Regions from separate parts of the Xanthomonas sp. NCPPB 3582 genome, predicted to be linked through region 1. Evidence: predicted binding sites of a transcription regulator. Region 1 holds the regulator's gene; each other region holds the start of a gene.
What was found. The regulator FliA, encoded in region 1, starts transcription of late flagellar genes. The targets are predictions, from matches to a motif close to TAAAGTTTNNCNNNCNNNGGCCGATAA.
Positions count from the first base shown of each region.

Region 2: the regulator FliA is predicted to act here: its motif matches at 2,879-2,905, upstream of ACCQ05_RS19840 (HD-GYP domain-containing protein).
Region 3: the regulator FliA is predicted to act here: its motif matches at 3,014-3,040, upstream of ACCQ05_RS18385 (GGDEF domain-containing protein).

Region 1 is NZ_CM192968.1:2,756,346-2,761,647, reverse strand. Features, by position in the region: gene ACCQ05_RS11675 (XVIPCD domain-containing protein) at 1-84, shown strand, start outside; gene ACCQ05_RS11670 (chemotaxis protein CheA) at 466-2,118, opposite strand; gene ACCQ05_RS11665 (protein phosphatase CheZ) at 2,121-2,747, opposite strand; gene cheY (chemotaxis response regulator CheY) at 2,747-3,139, opposite strand; gene ACCQ05_RS11655 (RNA polymerase sigma factor FliA) at 3,164-3,931, opposite strand; gene ACCQ05_RS11650 (MinD/ParA family protein) at 3,928-4,812, opposite strand; gene flhF (flagellar biosynthesis GTPase FlhF) at 4,799-5,302, opposite strand, start outside.
Region 2 is NZ_CM192968.1:4,672,409-4,677,710, forward strand. Features, by position in the region: gene ACCQ05_RS19830 (SphA family protein) at 1-447, opposite strand, end outside; gene ACCQ05_RS19835 (MarR family winged helix-turn-helix transcriptional regulator) at 583-1,059, opposite strand; gene ACCQ05_RS19840 (HD-GYP domain-containing protein) at 1,587-2,816, opposite strand; gene ACCQ05_RS19845 (MFS transporter) at 2,966-4,270, opposite strand; gene ACCQ05_RS19850 (gamma carbonic anhydrase family protein) at 4,943-5,302, shown strand, end outside.
Region 3 is NZ_CM192968.1:4,328,639-4,333,940, reverse strand. Features, by position in the region: gene ACCQ05_RS18395 (cellulase family glycosylhydrolase) at 1-1,222, opposite strand, end outside; gene ACCQ05_RS18390 (SulP family inorganic anion transporter) at 1,431-2,918, shown strand; gene ACCQ05_RS18385 (GGDEF domain-containing protein) at 3,158-4,138, shown strand; gene ACCQ05_RS18380 (M28 family metallopeptidase) at 4,454-5,302, shown strand, end outside.

The DNA of each region.
Region 1 (5,302 bases):
CAGGCCCAGGCGCGCGAACAGCAGCAGGCGCTGGAGCAGTCCCAGCAAGCCGTCAGCCAGTCTGGTCCGTCGATGACGCGCTGAGTGTTTCGCAACGAGATAACGGGGGCCAAATAACGGTTCCCAAATAGGGCAATAAGGGAAAGGCGTTGGCCGGACTGCTGCAGCGCTGGCAATCCATCGCCTTCTCCCGCGCGTGGGAGAAGGTGGCGCACAGCGCCGGATGAGGGCGGTTGAGGTCGTGCGCTGCATCTGGGGACAACGCGAGACCGCTGCCCCCATCCGACCTCCGGGCACCTTCCCCCGCAAGCGGGGGAAGGAGAAACGCTCGCGGGAAAAGGGGGGGACCCATGCGAGAAATCGTCTGCACGAGCGCGTAGCGAGATCTTCGGAAACGACAACGGCCGCTGTGTGCGGCCGTTGTCATCACTCAGGCAACCGGGGGCGTATCCCGAATCCCGAAGCTCAATGATCGCTGGAGCGCAAGCCATCCACATCCAGGATCAGCGCCATGCGGCCGTCGCCGATCAGGGTGGCGCCGGCATAGCCGGGCAGGCCGCGCAAGGCGCGGGGCAGGGGCTTGATCACCACTTCCTCGCGGCCGCGGACCTGGTCCACTACCAGGCCGAAGCGGGTTTCGCCAGCCTGCAGCAGCACCACGGTCAGCAGCGGCGGCTGGTCCGCCGTCACGCCCAGCCAGCGGCGCAGGTCGATCAGGGGCAGGGTATGCGAGCGGCGGTCGAGCACGGCGCGGCCGTCGAACCAGCCCAGCGAGGTCTGCGGTGCGTGCAGCACTTCCACCACGCGCGCCAGCGGCAAGGCGTAGACGGCTTCGCCGGCCTGCACCAGCAGGGTCGGCAGGATCGCCAGGGTCAGCGGCACGCGGATCATGAAGCGGCTGCCGCGGCCCAGCTCGGACTGGATCTGGATCTGGCCGCTGAGTTCGCGGATGCGCGACTGCACCACGTCCATGCCGACGCCGCGGCCGGAGATATCGGTGACTTCGGCCTTGGTCGAGAAGCCCGGCATGAAGATCAGGTGCAGGCACTCGTCGGTGCTCAGGCGGGCGGCGGCCTCGGCGTCGATCAGGCCCTTGCCGCGGGCGATCTCGCGCAGGCGCTCGGGGTCGATGCCGGCGCCGTCGTCCTGGATTTCGATACTGACGTAGTCGCCTTCCTGCTGCGCGGACAGGCGCACATGGCCGCTACGAGGCTTGCCGGTGGCTTCGCGCAGGGCCGGCGATTCGATGCCGTGGTCGATGGCGTTGCGCACCAGGTGCACCAACGGGTCGGCCAGGGCTTCGACCAGATTACGATCGAGCTCGGTTTCGGCGCCGATCAGTTCCAGCTCCACTTCCTTGGACAGGGTGCGCGCAACGTCGCGGGCCACCTTGGGGAAGCGCGCGAAGACCTTGCTCACCGGCTGCATGCGGGTGCGCATGACCGCGGTCTGCAGGCGGGCGGTGGCGATGTCCAGCGTGCTCACCGCGCGGTCGAGTTCTTCGTCGCGCAGGCGGGTGCGCAAGGTCTTGAGGCGGTTGCGCGAGAGCACCAGTTCGCCAATCAGGTTGACGATGGCATCCAGGCGCTTGGTGTCCACGCGCACGGTCTGTTCGGCTTCGGCACCGGCCTTGGCGGCCGCCTTGGGGCCGGCCTTGGCGCCGGGCGCTGCGGGTGCGTGGGCGTCATCGTGTGCCGGAGCGGCAGCGGCCTTGGGCGCCGCCTTGACCGCTGGCGGGCCGCTCTTGGCATCGAACTGCGCAATCAGCGTGGCCGGTGCGTGCGGCACGGGTTCGCCCGAGCCCATCGCGTCCAGCATGGCCTGCAGATAATCCAGCGACTGCTGCGCGGCATCGAAGTGATGCGCTTGCAGCACCGCCTGGCCGGAGCGCGCCATGCCCAGGGTTTCCTCGGCGGCGTGGCACAGCTCCACCATCGGCTTGATCGCCAGGAAGCCGGCGCCGCCCTTGAGGGTGTGGAAGCCGCGGAACACCGCGTTGAGCTGGTCGGCTTCGTCTGGCGCCTGTTCCAGCGACACCAGCTGTTCGCCGAGGCGGTCCAGGATCTCCTGGGCCTCGACGATGAAATCGGCAGCAATATCGTCTGGAACAGCACTCATGGTTACAACCCCAATCCGGACAGCAGGTCGTCGGCGTCGTCCTGCGACACCGCGTGACGGTCCAGGCCCTTGACTGCAGGACCGGCAAGACCGCCGTCGTCTTTCTTCGGCTCGGGATTCTTCGGCGGCAGGCCGAGTGCACCGAAGCCCTCATGCACGCGGCGCACGATCCCGGCCACGCGGCGGATGATCTGGCCGCTCAGGTCCTGGTAGCTCTGCGCCAGCGACAGCTCGGTGAGGTTATGGCGCATCTTGTCCATCAGCGCGCCCTGGTCCTGATTCAGGCCACCGTCGCGCAGCTGGTTGGCCAGCACGCGGCATTCCTCGACCAGGTCCAGCGTGCGATGGCTGGCCTTTTCGGTCATTTCCACCACGTGGTCCAGGCGCGAGCAGGCATCGTCCAGTTCGCCGGCTTCTTCGGGCAAGGTGGGCAATTCGCCCAGGGCCTGTCCGAGTTCGCGGGCGAGCCGGCTCAGGCTCTGCATCATCGGGCGTGTGCGCAGCGCGGCGAGGTGATCGACCTCGCGACGCCAGGCGATCTGGTCACCGCTTTCCAGTGCATCGAGCGCGCTTTGCAGGCGCTCGATCAACGCGGCACGTTCGGCATCGGCTTCCACGGTGGCGTTCATCAGGCGGTCGCCGCCAGACGTTCGAACACCTTGCCCAGCTTCTCTTCCAGCGTCTGGGCGGTGAACGGCTTGATGATGTAGCCGTTCACGCCGCACTGCGCGGCTTCGATGATCTGCTCGCGCTTGGCTTCGGCGGTGACCATCATCACCGGCAGGTGCTTGAGCTTGGCGTCGGCGCGGATGTTGCGCAGCAGGTCGATGCCGGTCATGCCGGGCATGTTCCAGTCCGTCACCACGAAGTCGAACGGGCCCGCGCGCAGCGCAGCCAGCGCGCTGTTGCCGTCTTCGGCCTCTGCGGTATTGGTGAAGCCAAGATCCGCCAACAGATTCTTGACGATACGTCGCATCGTCGAGAAGTCGTCCACGATCAGGATCCGCATGTTCTTGTTCACATCAAGCTCCTAACACGAAAAAAATCAATCGTCATTTTCGACACCGGCATCGGCCAGTTCGAATACCTTGAGGCGGCCGCGCAGACGCACCACGGCCTGGCCATGGATCTGGCACACGCGCGATTCGCTGACACCGAGCACGGCGCCGATTTCCTTCAGGTTCAATTCCTGTTCGTAGTACAGCGACAGCACCAGCTGCTCGCGCTCGGGCAACTGGCCGATGGCCTTGCCCAGCTCGCGGCCGAATTCGCCACGCTCCATCATCTGCTGCGGATTGGGCCCGCCCTTGGCGGTGGTGTCCAGCTCGCCGTGATCTTCGATGCGCGATTCCAGGCTCAGCACCTGGCCGCGCGCGGCATCTTCCATCAGGCGCAGATACTCCGGCAGCGGCATTTCCATCGCGGCGGCCACTTCGGTGGCGGCGGCGGCACGGCCGGTGTTCTGCTCGATCTTGCGCACTGCAGCAGCGGCGTCGCGGGCGCGGCGGTGCACCGAGCGCGGCACCCAGTCGCCACGGCGGATCTCGTCGATCATCGAGCCGCGGATACGGATCGAGGCATAGGTCTCGAACGAGGCGCCCTGTTCGGAGTCGTAGCTGCGCGAGGCCTCGATCAGGCCGATCATGCCGGCCTGGATCAGGTCGTCCACTTCCACGCTCGCCGGCAGGCGGGCGGCCAGATGGTGGGCGATGCGGCGCACCAGATCGGCGTGCTGGGTCACCACGTCGTTGGCGTTGTTGCGTTGCACGGCGCGGTATTGCGCGCTAGCGGTCGTTGCGGTGGCGGTGCTCATGCGGCCACTCCCCGTTGAATGATGCGTTCGACAAAGAACTCGACGTTGCCGCGCGGCACGGTGGGGGCCTGCCAGCGCGAGGTACGGCGCGCGATTTCTGCGATGGCCTGCGCCGACGGACTGGCGGGGTAGGCCTTGATGACGGGTTGCTGACGCTGCACCGACAGGCGCAGCCAGTCGTCCTGCGGCACGTGGCCGAGGTAGTTCAGCGACACGTCGCCGAGGAACTTCTCGCAGACGCGCGAGAGCTTGTCGTACAGCAGGCGGCCCTCGTTGGGGTCGCGCACCATGTTGGCGATGATCTGCAGGCGGTCCACGCCGCGTTCGCGCGAGAGCACCTTGATCAGCGCGTAGGCGTCGGTGATCGAGGCCGGCTCGTCGCAGACCACCACCACGGTGTCCTGGGCGGCCTGGCAGAAGGTCAGCACGCTGTCGGTGATGCCGGCGGCGGTGTCGATGACCATCACATCCAGGTCGCGTTCCAGTTCGGAGAACACGTTGACCAGGCCGATGTGCTGGGCCGGGGCCAGTTCTGCCATGTGGCGGCGACCGGAGGCGGCCGGCACCACCAGCACGCCGCCGGGGCCTTCGATGATCACTTCATCGAGCGTGCAGCGGCCGGCGATCAGGTCGGCCAGGGTGTACTTGGGCGAGAGCCCCAAGACCACGTCCAGGTTGGCCAGGCCAAGGTCGGCGTCCAGCAGCAGCGTGCGTTTGCCCATGTCGGCAAGCGCTACGGCCAGGTTGGCGGAGATGTTGGTCTTGCCCACGCCGCCCTTGCCACCGGTCACGGCAATGGTGCGCACCGGGCCCAGGGGCTCGGGACGGGTCGCCGACAGGGGGAAGGCGTTGGTCAGCTTGGCGTATTCACGCGACTGCATGGTTGTGCTCCGGAGTACAGGGCTTATCGGCAGCGCGCCGCAAATCTTCAAGACGAAGAACGAGACTGGCGGCATTGGCGCGGTGCAGGTCGTCGGGGACCCGCTGTCCGTCAGTCACCCAGGTGATGGGCATCTGGTGATCGACCACCACCGACAAGGCGCTGCCGAAGCGGCCGGTCTCGTCGAGTTTGGTCAGCACCACGCCTTGGGGCTTGGCGTGGGCGAAGCGGCGCACGACCTCGTCGAGGTCGGCGAAATGCGAGTTGGCGGGCAGCACCAGCAGCGAGGTGACCTGCTGGGCGGCGCGCAGCCAGTTCAGCTGGGCGGCCAGGGCGCGGTCGCGCTGGCCCATGCCGGCGGTGTCGATCAGCACCAGCTTGTAGTCGCGCAGGCGGTCCAGCAGTTCGAGCAGGCTTTCGGCGCTGTCGGCCTCGTGCACCGCGATGCCGAGCTGGCGGCCGTAGCTGTGCAGCTGCTCGCGGCCGCCGAC
Region 2 (5,302 bases), 1.9 Mb from region 1:
AGCGTCGTTGTCGCGCAGGGTGGCGATGCTGTTCCGACCGAAGGACGCGTCCAGGTTGATCAACGGCACCAGCGTGTTGATGCCCAGTGCCCCACCGAACAACGTGTAGGGCGTGACGTAGGCCACCTGGGTCAGCAGCAAGGTCGAATCGATGCGTGGATTGTCGAACACCGGCACATCGTTGCCGCGCGCATCCTTGATCGCATCCAGCGAGGTCTGGCGCAGGTAGGTGACGACGGCCCAACCGGGCGTGGTGCGGGTGAAACCGTCCAGAAAGCTGGTCCCGCCGGTGTTGATTCCGTTGGTCAATGCAGCGCTCTGTGGCACTGCCTGTGCACTTGCAGCCCCGGTCGCACACAGGCCCCCCAGCCCGAGCAGCACGGTTAGCGCCCATCCTGCTTGCCTGTCCTGGCCACCGCTAACCGACGATCGATTCACTGCGAACACTCCTATGGTGAGAGGGAACAGCCGGACGTGCGATCGTGCGTGCGTCAGGCAGGGCCGAACGCCGCGCTGCAGACAGCACGTGACATCGCAAGGTGATGAAGGCATGCCGCCTGGCCCACGCCAGGCGAAGGCGGACTAGAGTGTGTCCAGACGATCCAGGCGATCGAGCGCGCGCACCAGCGGCGCCTCGCTGGTGCCGAGCACAGCGCTGAGCTGCCGTTCCATGCGCAGCACTTCGGCTTCGGCGTCGGTCAGCAGGGTGACGCCGGCCGGCGTCAACGACAGATGCTGCATGCGCCGGTCCTGACGCCCGCGCACCTGCCGCAGCAGCCGGCGGTTGACCAGCCGCGCCACCACGATGGCCAGGTTCGGCGGCGACACATGCAGCACATCGCCGATCTGGCGCTGGTTGATGCCCGGGTTGCCGTCCACCAGCATCAGCAAGGAGAAATCGACCGGCTTCAGATCGAAGGCCGCCACGCACTCCTGGAACATCCGCCGCACCAGCAACTCGGTGCGGGTGATGCGGTACCCCAGCAGCCGCAGCAGGCGCGCCTGGTCCACCTCGGTGATGGAATCGGGCAACGGTGCGACAGGAGCGGTAGCGGGCATGACGGTTCTCGCGACGAAGGCAGCGGGCGGACCGGTACGCGCTGCGCACCCCATCCACAACGCCGATCCCCGGCGTGCACCACATTGTAGACGCGGCCAGGCCTGCCGATGTGGAGGCGCAGGCCGCTCTTGCATGCCATAAGCGCGTGGCGTGCCAACACTGCGCCAGCCCGCGCTTGCACGCCCGCCAGCTGTGCGACAGCGCTGCGGCATGCGGGGGACGGCGGTGATCCAGGCACGAAGTGAACATGGTTCCGGTCGGCAAGTGATTGCGTTCCAGAATAGTTATTGAACATAACTACATTGCCAAGCTGCAGCGCAGCATGGTCGCGTTCGCTAGGCGGTGCCGGATCTGGGCCGGGACAGCGACCGGCAGGCCGCATGGAGCCACGCGGTGCGATGTGACCGGCCGCCAGGCGTGGCCGGAATCAGCCATCAGCGGAGTGCCGATCAGCAAGGGCACGCAGCCGGGCACGCGCCACCTACCGGACGCGCCTGCGGCGCAGCCCCCACGCGACACGGCCCGATCAGGGCAGCCAGAGTTTCTCGAGATCGCGAAAGCCCCAGTCGCTCGGGCTTTCCATCTGCGCGATCCGGTCCTGGCAGTCCGGGCGCGCCAGGTCGATGTCCTGCACCAGCACGTGGCTGCGCAGCTTGGCCGAGTAGAACACCCGCACCTTCGGCTTGAGCAGCGCGTCCGGGGTCTGTTCGATCACCACGGCCAGCTTCTGCGATTCCAGCCGCACCAGCGAACCGACCGGGTAGATCCCCAGCCGGCGCACGAAGGCCTGGAAGATCACCGGGTCGAAATGGCCTTTCCACGAGGCCATCTGCTTGAGCGATTCGGCCGGATCCCAGCCACGTTTGTAGGGGCGGTCGGAACTGATGGCGTCGTAGACATCGCACACCGCACCCATCCGCGACATCAGCGAGATCTCTTCGCCGACGAGCCGATTCGGATACCCGCTGCCATCCATCTTTTCGTGATGATGCAAGGCAATTTCCAGCACCACCGCGTTCTGCACGCCGCCGGCCACCAGCAGGCGATGACCATCCAGCGGGTGCTGGCGCATGATCTCCATTTCTTCGTTGGTGAGCCGGCCCGGCTTGTTGAGGATGTCCAGCGGCGTCACCGCCTTGCCCATGTCGTGCAGCAGGCCACCCATCGCCGCTTCCACCACCTGCGCATCGGGCAGGCCGAGCTGGCGGGCAAGCCCGCTCATCAGCCCGGCCACGGCCATCGAGTGCAGATAGGTGTAGTCGTCGGCGGTCTTTAGCCGCGCCACGCTGATCAGCGCCTGCGGGTGACGCAACACCGAATCGTTGATGGCTTCCACCAGCGGCATGGCCGCCTCGGTGTCGACGGTGCGGCCGAGCCGCACGTCGCGAAACATCTCCTCCACCGTGTCGCGCCCGTCTTCGAAGATGCGCCGCGCACGCACCACCTCGGCCTCGATGCCGACCTGCGCGGTGACGCTGTTGGTCCGTACCGTGCGCGTGCTGGATGCCGGCTCCGGCGGCTCCGGTGCCGGTGGCGTGGCAGCGGCCGCCTCGGCCTCCGGCGTCCCCGCGTCCACATCCAGCCCGCGTGCGGTGTCGATCACCAGTTGCTCGATCCGGCTGCCATGGATCTTGTCCACGTCTTCCGAATCGACCAGGAACGAGGTTTTCCAGAACGGATGGTGCACCCACGCGCCCAGCAGCTTGTAGACGTACATGCCGGGGCGAAGTTGGTCGGAGTCGATGGTTCTGAGCATGCCGGCGCTGGTGTGCACGATGTTCGCGGAAGAGTCCGCCACGGGCATGGCGGTCTTCGGAGGTATCGGCAGCCGGCACGATTTCTTTGGTCCGCCGATCCGTCCTCGACCGGCGGATTCACGCCGTCGAACGCAGCCGGCTGAGCAGTTCAGCGATCCGGCAAGCGCATCGCCACCACGGCGGCGGCGGCGAACAGCAGCGGCACGGCACAGCCCAGGTACAACATGACCGGCGTCCACCCGGCATCCAGCAACGCCCCCGCGCACAGTGGCGACAGGATCGCGCCGAAGCGGCCCACGCCGATCGCCCAGCCCATGCCGGTGGAGCGTACGGCCGCCGGGAACACCACCGGCGCCACCGCATACAGCCCTCCCATGGCGGCTGTCAGTGCCGCCCCGGTCAGCAATGCCGTCACGAAAGCCCAGCTCAACACTGCGCTACTCAACCCGAACGCGAGCATCGCCACCGCCACCAGGATCAGCGCCCCCGCGGTGAGCCGTGACAACCGCGCGCGCAGGGCCAGCCAACTGAACAGCGTGCCGCCCGCGATACCGCCCAGATTCAGCAGCACCCCGCCGGTCACGCCCTGGGCGGCCGACAGCCCGGCCGTCACCAGCAGCTTGGGCGTCCAGCTGAGCACGAAGTAGAACGAGAACATCAGCAGGAAGAACGCCAGCGCGATCAGCAGCGACTGCCGCCGCACTGCGCCGACGAACAGCGCGGCATAGCCCTGCCCGGCCGCCTGTACCGATGGCATCGGCAGGTGCGGCGCAGCCGGCATCCCCATGCGCGCCAGCACCGCGTTGAAGCGTGCATGCGCGTTCGGCGGCCGGCGGGCCATCAGGAACTCCAGCGATTCCGGCAGGAAGGCGAGCACCAGCGGTACGCACACCAACGAACCCAGCGCGCCGAGCACGAACACCGACGGCCACGACCAGTGCTGCAGCAGCAGCGCGGCGATCGCCCCGCCCACCGTCGCGCCTACCGGGTAGCCAGTGGCCTGCAACACCGTGGCCGTGCTGCGCCAGCGCGCGGTGGAATACTCGGCAGCGGTCACTGCCACACAGGCCAGCATGCCGCCGATCCCGATCCCGGTGAACGCCCGCAGCGCGCCCAGTTGCCAGGCGTTGCCGGCCAGCGCCGAGGCGCCCATGCCCACGGTGAGGATCGCCAGGCAGATCAGGATCAGCGCGCGGCGGCCGATGCGATCGGCCAACGGCGCCAGTACCAACGACCCCACTGCCATGCCCACCAGTCCGGCACTGAACAACCCGCCCAGCAGTTTTCCCGACAGTTGCCAGTCCGCCGACACATGCGGCGCGGTGAACGCCATCGCCATCACGTCGAAGCCGTCGAGCATCGTCAGCAGCACGCACACGGCCACCGCCCGCCACTGGAAGGGCGTCATGCGCTCCAACACGAAGGACGCAGGCATCGAGGTGCTTTGGAGCATCGGGGTGTCCTGTGCAGTAGGGAGTGTTCCTGCAAAGCGGAATGCAGGCGGTCTTGCATCGACAGCGACCGACACGACGCGGCGATGACTTCGCGCGGCAAAGCGCCAGTTTTTTGCATTGCCAACGCGGCCGCCGCCACGCCACTGCACGCACGCTAGGCCGATCGCAGATGCTGTTCAAGCCGCATCGCCGCAGTGCTGTGCGCTTATCGGACGTGGCGGGATTGCGCTTCGCCTGGGCAACCACGCGTTCGGGCACGCCGGCGCCTGCATGCCGTGGCGGGCGACGTCGACAGATGCGTTGGCCGACCACCGCCAGCCCCGGGGCTCTCACACGCGGCGCCCGGAGCGCGCCGGTGACGGTGCCCATTGCATGTCCGATCGCGACGCAATGCGATTGGCAGTCAATGCCACGGCGGTACGTGCATGCCATTGCCAGGACACGACAGTGCAAGCGCGGGCAGTCTGCATTCGCGACCTTGGCCAGCAGCGGCACGCCATCCAGCGCATCGCGATGCCGCTGACATGCCGGCGGCTGTGGGCAGCGCACCACTGCGCCGGCAGATGCACGTCTGCCTCAGAGGCTGGGCTCTTCCGCGGCGGCCACCACGGCCCGGGTATCATGCATGCCGTGTCCGCACCTGGCGGCACGCTGACTTGCCGGAGAATGCCGTGACCCCGATTCGCCCGTTTCTGGACCACACCCCGCAACTGGGCGCGCGCGTCTATATCGACCCGGCCTGCACCATCATCGGCAAGGTGAGCCTGGGTGACGATGTGTCGGTGTGGCCGGGCACGGTGATCCGCGGCGACGTCAATCATGTGCAGATCGGCGCACGCACCAACGTGCAGGACGGCGCCATCATCCACGTCAGTCACCACAGCCCGTTCAACAAGGCTGGCTACCCGACCATCATCGGCGCCGATGTCACCGTGGGCCACGGCACCATCCTGCATGCCTGCACCATCGAAGACCTGTGCCTGATCGGCATGGGCGCCTGCGTGCTCGACGGGGCCACCGTCAAGCGCTAC
Region 3 (5,302 bases), 1.6 Mb from region 1:
TGAAGCTGCTGGTGCCCGGGGTGGGCGTCGGCGTCGGCGTGGGAGTCGGGGTTGGCGTCGGAGTCGGAGTCGGAGTCGGAGTGGGCGTAGGCGTGGGAGTGGTGTTGGACACGGTGCCCCACAAGGTGCGCAGCAGGGTCATCTTGTCCTGGCGCACCGTGGTCCAGTCGTCGCGCAGGATGCCGCCGGTATCGCCGCTGTTGGGATTCCACGACCAGTAGAAGCCTTCGTTGATGCCCTTGCTGCGCAGGTACTTCACCAGCGCGTCCTGCCAGACCTTGTCGCGCGCATCGCCTTCGCCGTACTTGCCGCCGAATTCGCCCAGCAGCAATGCGTACTTGCCGATGAACTGACCGAAGTGACGGTCCCAGATGGCCGGCATGTTGTTGGGGAAGTTGCTGTCGTTGAAGTACGACTGCACGTACACGTCCGGGCCGTACACGTGCGGCGCCAGCAGCAGGCGGTTGGCCGGAATGTTCAGCGGGGTGCAGGCCAGCGGCTGCAGGTTGCCGCCCCAGTAGATCCCGCCATTTATCGAGCACACCGGGTTGTCGCCAATGCCTTCCACCGCAATGATCCACTTCGGCGCCACCGCCAGCACCGCGGCCGACCCGCGTTCGGCGGCCTTGTTCCAGTCGGTGGCGGCGTTGCCGGTGCCCCAGGTGGCGGCGCCGTGCGGTTCGTTCTTCAGGTCCAGGCCGAGCACGTAGGGCACGTTCTTGTAGCGGTTGGCCACAAAGCGCAGGTCGGCCAGCCACTGGGCTTCGGAGTAGGAGCCGGTGTACCAGAGCTCGGAGATGCTGGCGCAATCGGGGGTGTGGTGATCCAGCAGCACGTACATGCCGCGTGCGTTGAATTCGTTGATCACCTTGTCGAGGATCTGCAGCGAGGTCAGGCCCTGCAGATCGGCATTGCGGCTGTAGTCGATGCTGCTGGGCATCTGGCCGCTGCGCAGCGTGGCCGGGCAGAACGGCAGGCGCACGGCGTTGAAGCCCAGGCCCTGCATCTGCACGATCATGTCCTTCCAGTTGCGCGCCCACAGACCATGCATGACATGGTTGCCGGTCTCGAAGCCGAACACGTTGACACCCTTGAGCTGCACCACCTTGCCGCTGTCGTCGACAACCCTGTTGTTGCTGATGGAATAGCTGAACGCCGGTGCGGCGGCCATGGCCAGCGCGGTGGCGAGTGCGAGCCTGCCTGCGGTCCTGAGAATCGACATGGTTTTCTCCCTAGATGACCGAGCTCGACACCCGAGCCCGGGGGGCGCATCTTGGTCTGCAGCCGCGTTGCGTGGCGTGATCGCTGCCACAGAAAAGCGCATTGGCGCACAGATCACAGGCGGGCTGCGGGCGCGGTCGCTTTCCCGCACACTATCGCCGCTGCGCACTGTCCGCAGGCTGTCCTTTCTGTCCCCGGAGTGTCTCCCGATGTCCCCTTTGCGTGCCGAACTGGCGCAGTGGCGCGCGTCGCCCGCGCGCGAACTCATGGCCGGTGCGGTCGCCACGTTTGCCCTGATTCCCGAGGTGATCGCGTTCGCCTTCGTGGCTGGGGTGGATCCGCAGGTCGGTCTGTTCGCATCCTTCGTCATCGGGATCGTGATCGCGTTTTGTGGCGGGCGCCCGGCGATGATTTCCGCCGCGGCCGGCTCGGTGGCGCTGGTGGCCGCACCACTGGTGGCCGCGCACGGCTTGCCGTACCTGCTGGCCGCCGGCCTGCTGGCTGGCGTAGTGCAGATCGCGTTCGGGCTGCTGCGGCTGGGCGTGCTGATGCGCTTTGTCAGCAGTTCGGTGCGCACCGGCTTCGTCAACGCGCTGGCGGTGCTGATCTTCGCCGCGCAGCTGCCGCATCTGCTGGGCGCCAACCTCGCCACCTGGGCCATGCTCGGGGTGGGCCTGGCGATCATCTACGGCCTGCCGCGCCTGCGCGTGCCCGGGCTGTCGGCGATTCCCTCGCCCCTGCTGTGCATCGCGCTGCTGACCATCGCCGGCAGCGCGCTGCAGTTGCCGCTCAAGACCGTGGCCGACCTGGGCAAACTGCCCGACGCGTTGCCAGTCCTGCAGTGGCCGTCGGTGCCGCTGACGCTGGAGACCTTGCGCATCATCGCGTTGCCGGCGTTGGCCATCGCCATGGTGGGCCTGCTCGAATCGCTGATGACCGCGCGGGTGGTCGACGAGCTCACCGACACCCCCAGCGACAAGAACCGCGAGTGCACCGGACTGGGCATCGCCAACGCGGCGGCCAGCCTGTTCGGCGGCATCGCCGGCTGCGGCATGATCGGGCAGACCGTGGGCAACGTGAAGTATGGCGGCCGTGGCCGGCTGTCGACGCTGTTTGCCGGGGTGTTCCTGCTGATCCTGATGGTGCTGCTCAAGCCGTGGGTGTCGCAGGTGCCGGTGGTGGCGCTGGTGGCGATCATGGTGATGGTCTCGGCCGAGACCTTCGCCTGGCGTTCGCTGCGCACCGTCGTCACCCATCCGCGCACCTCCAGCGTGGTGATGCTGGCCACCGTGGCGGTGACCCTGGCCACCCACAACCTGGCCGCCGGGGTGGCGGTGGGGGTGGTGTTGAGCGGGGTGTTCTTCACCTTCAAGGTGGCCGGGCTGCTGCAGATCGCGCACGACGATGGCGCAGACGGCGTGCGGACCTACAGCGTGCGCGGGCAGGTGTTCTTCGCCTCGGCCGACGTGTTCATCGATGCCTTCGATGCGCGCCAGGTGCCCGGCCGCAGCGTGGTGATCGATGTCAGCCGTGCGCACTTCTGGGACATCACTGCCGTGGCCGCCCTGGACAAGGTGGTGCAGCGGCTGCGGCACCACGATCTGGAGGTGCAGGTCAGGGGCTTGAACGCCGGCAGCCGGCGCCTGATGCAGGCGCATGCGCTGGGCGAGGACGCGCTGGAATCCGCGCTGCCCTGAGCCGGCGCGGGCGCTGCGAATGCCGGGCGTGGCGGGCGTTTTTGTCCGCTGCGCAGGCGGGCTGGCCGGTGGCTGAGGGCGGCCGGTCAGCGGCCTCAAGTTTGTGGGGCCCACGCCGATGAACCGGCATCCTGATTGCCGGTCGCCGTCGTGAAGCCTGTGCGTTGCCACTGCCGTTGTCTGCCAGCCGTCCGTGCCCGCCACGCCAGGTCGGCATCTGCGTGTGGACCGAGGCGCCGATGAGCGCCACGCCCTTGCTGGAGCGGATGGTGGACATGACGGCCATCCGTGATGCCGATCTGCTCGACCTGAGCCTGCTGCGCACCATGCGCGAGGTCTGTGCCGCCGACGAGCTGTCGCTGCTGCGCATCGCCCCGGACGGCCGCAGCATGGCCGAAACCCGGCTGCGCGACGATGGCCGGCTGCAGTTGACGGTGGCCGAGCTGAAGGATGCGCAGCTGCGTGCCCAGCTGGCCGAGGTGCATGGCGCCGGCGATGTGGTGCAGTTGCACCAGGACGGCCGCGCGTTGCTGGTCTACCCGATGATGGAAGCGCGCGGTATCCGCACCTGCCTGCGGGTGGGCAGCGCACGCGCACCCGGTGCCGCCGAGCAGGCGATGCTGCAGGGCTTCGCACGCTTCTTCCAGAACTACCGCAGCCTGCTCGACGATGCCCAGCGCGACGCGCTGACCGGCCTGCGCAACCGCAAGACCTTCGACGATGTGATCCTGCAGCTGTTCGCCGGCAGCGCCGAGGCGGCAGCGGCGCAGGGCGTGTGGCTGGGGATCGTGGACATCGATCACTTCAAGCGCGTCAACGACACCTTCGGCCATCTGTACGGCGACGAGGTGCTGTTGCTGGTGGCGCAGCTGATGCAGCGTACGTTTCGCCAGGACGATCTGCTGTTCCGGTTCGGCGGCGAGGAATTCGTGATCGTGCTGCGCGGGGTGGATCGCGATGTCGCGGTCGGCCTGTTCGAGCGCTTCCGCGCGGCGGTGGCCGGGCACGACTTCCCGCAGGTCGGCCAGGTCACCCTCAGCACCGGCATCGTGGAACTGACCCATGGCCGGTTGATCAGCCAGATGCTCGACGAGGCCGACAAGGCGCTGTACTGGGCCAAGCAGCACGGCCGCAATCGCGCGGCGGTGTATGCCGAACTGATCGCCAGCGGGCAGATGCAGCAGCTCGCCCCGCAGGTCGGCAGCGTCGACCTGTTCTGAGCGCGAGGACCGGGCGCGCTGCGCATTTCGCGCCGGTACACGTGCGCCGAATCGGCCTGGATGGCGCGTGCAGCGTCTGCTCCGCGCGGCGTGCGGCATCCTGACGCCTGCGCGCAATCCCGCCACGCCGGCAACCCAAGCGGTGTCCGCGTGCAGCAGGCACGGCGGCACGGATCGCGCCCCACCTTGCACCGCCAGCAGGTCCCGGCCGCAGTGGCTACACTCCGGGGCTGTTCGGACAACACCTGGGGTGCTGCAGTGAAGCGAGTTGTGATCAAGCGTGCCGCGATCGAGCGTGCCGGCAAGACCGTGGCGATGGGCTTGCTGGCGATGGCGGTCTCGACCGTGGTGATGGCGCAGGCGCCGACGTTCGATGGCGCGCGCATCTCGCGCGATGTCAGGGAACTGGCCTCCGACGCCTACGAAGGCCGCGGCCCGGCCACCGCCGGCGAAGAGAAGACCATTGCCTACCTGAGCAAGCAGTTCGCCGATGCCGGCCTGCAGCCTGGCGGCGATCTCGCCGATGGCAAGCGCCTGTGGACCCAGGCGGTGCCGCTGCGGCGTGCCGATATCGTCGGTGCACCGACCATCGCGCTGGCCGATGCCGGCAAGTCGCAGCCGCTGACCCAGGGCAAGCAGATCGCCATCCGCGCCGCATTGGACGGATCGTCCACCGTCGACATCGCCAATGCGCCGCTGGTGTTCGTCGGCTACGGCGTCAAGGCGCCCGAGCGCGACTGGGACGACTTCAAGGGCGTGGACCTGAAGGGCAAGATCGCGGTGGTGCTGATCAACGACCCGGATTTCGAGACCGGCAAGGGCGCCTTCGACGGTGCCGGCATGACCTACTACGGCCGCTGGACCTACAAATACGAAGAGGGCGCCCGCCAGGGCGCGCTCGGCGTGCTGGTGGTGCACGAAACCGCGCCGGCCTCCTACGGCTGGGACACCGTGGCCAGTTCCAACACCAACACCATGTTCGACGTGGTGCGCGACAACCCGCGCAGCGCGCATCCCACGCTGGAGGGCTGGATCCAGCGCGATCTGGCCGCCGACCTGTTCAAGCGCGCCGGGCTGGATTTCGACACCTTGAAGAAGCAGGCGCAGACCCGCGGCTTCACGCCGGTGGAACTCAAGGGCCAGCGCCTGAGCGCCAGCTACCAG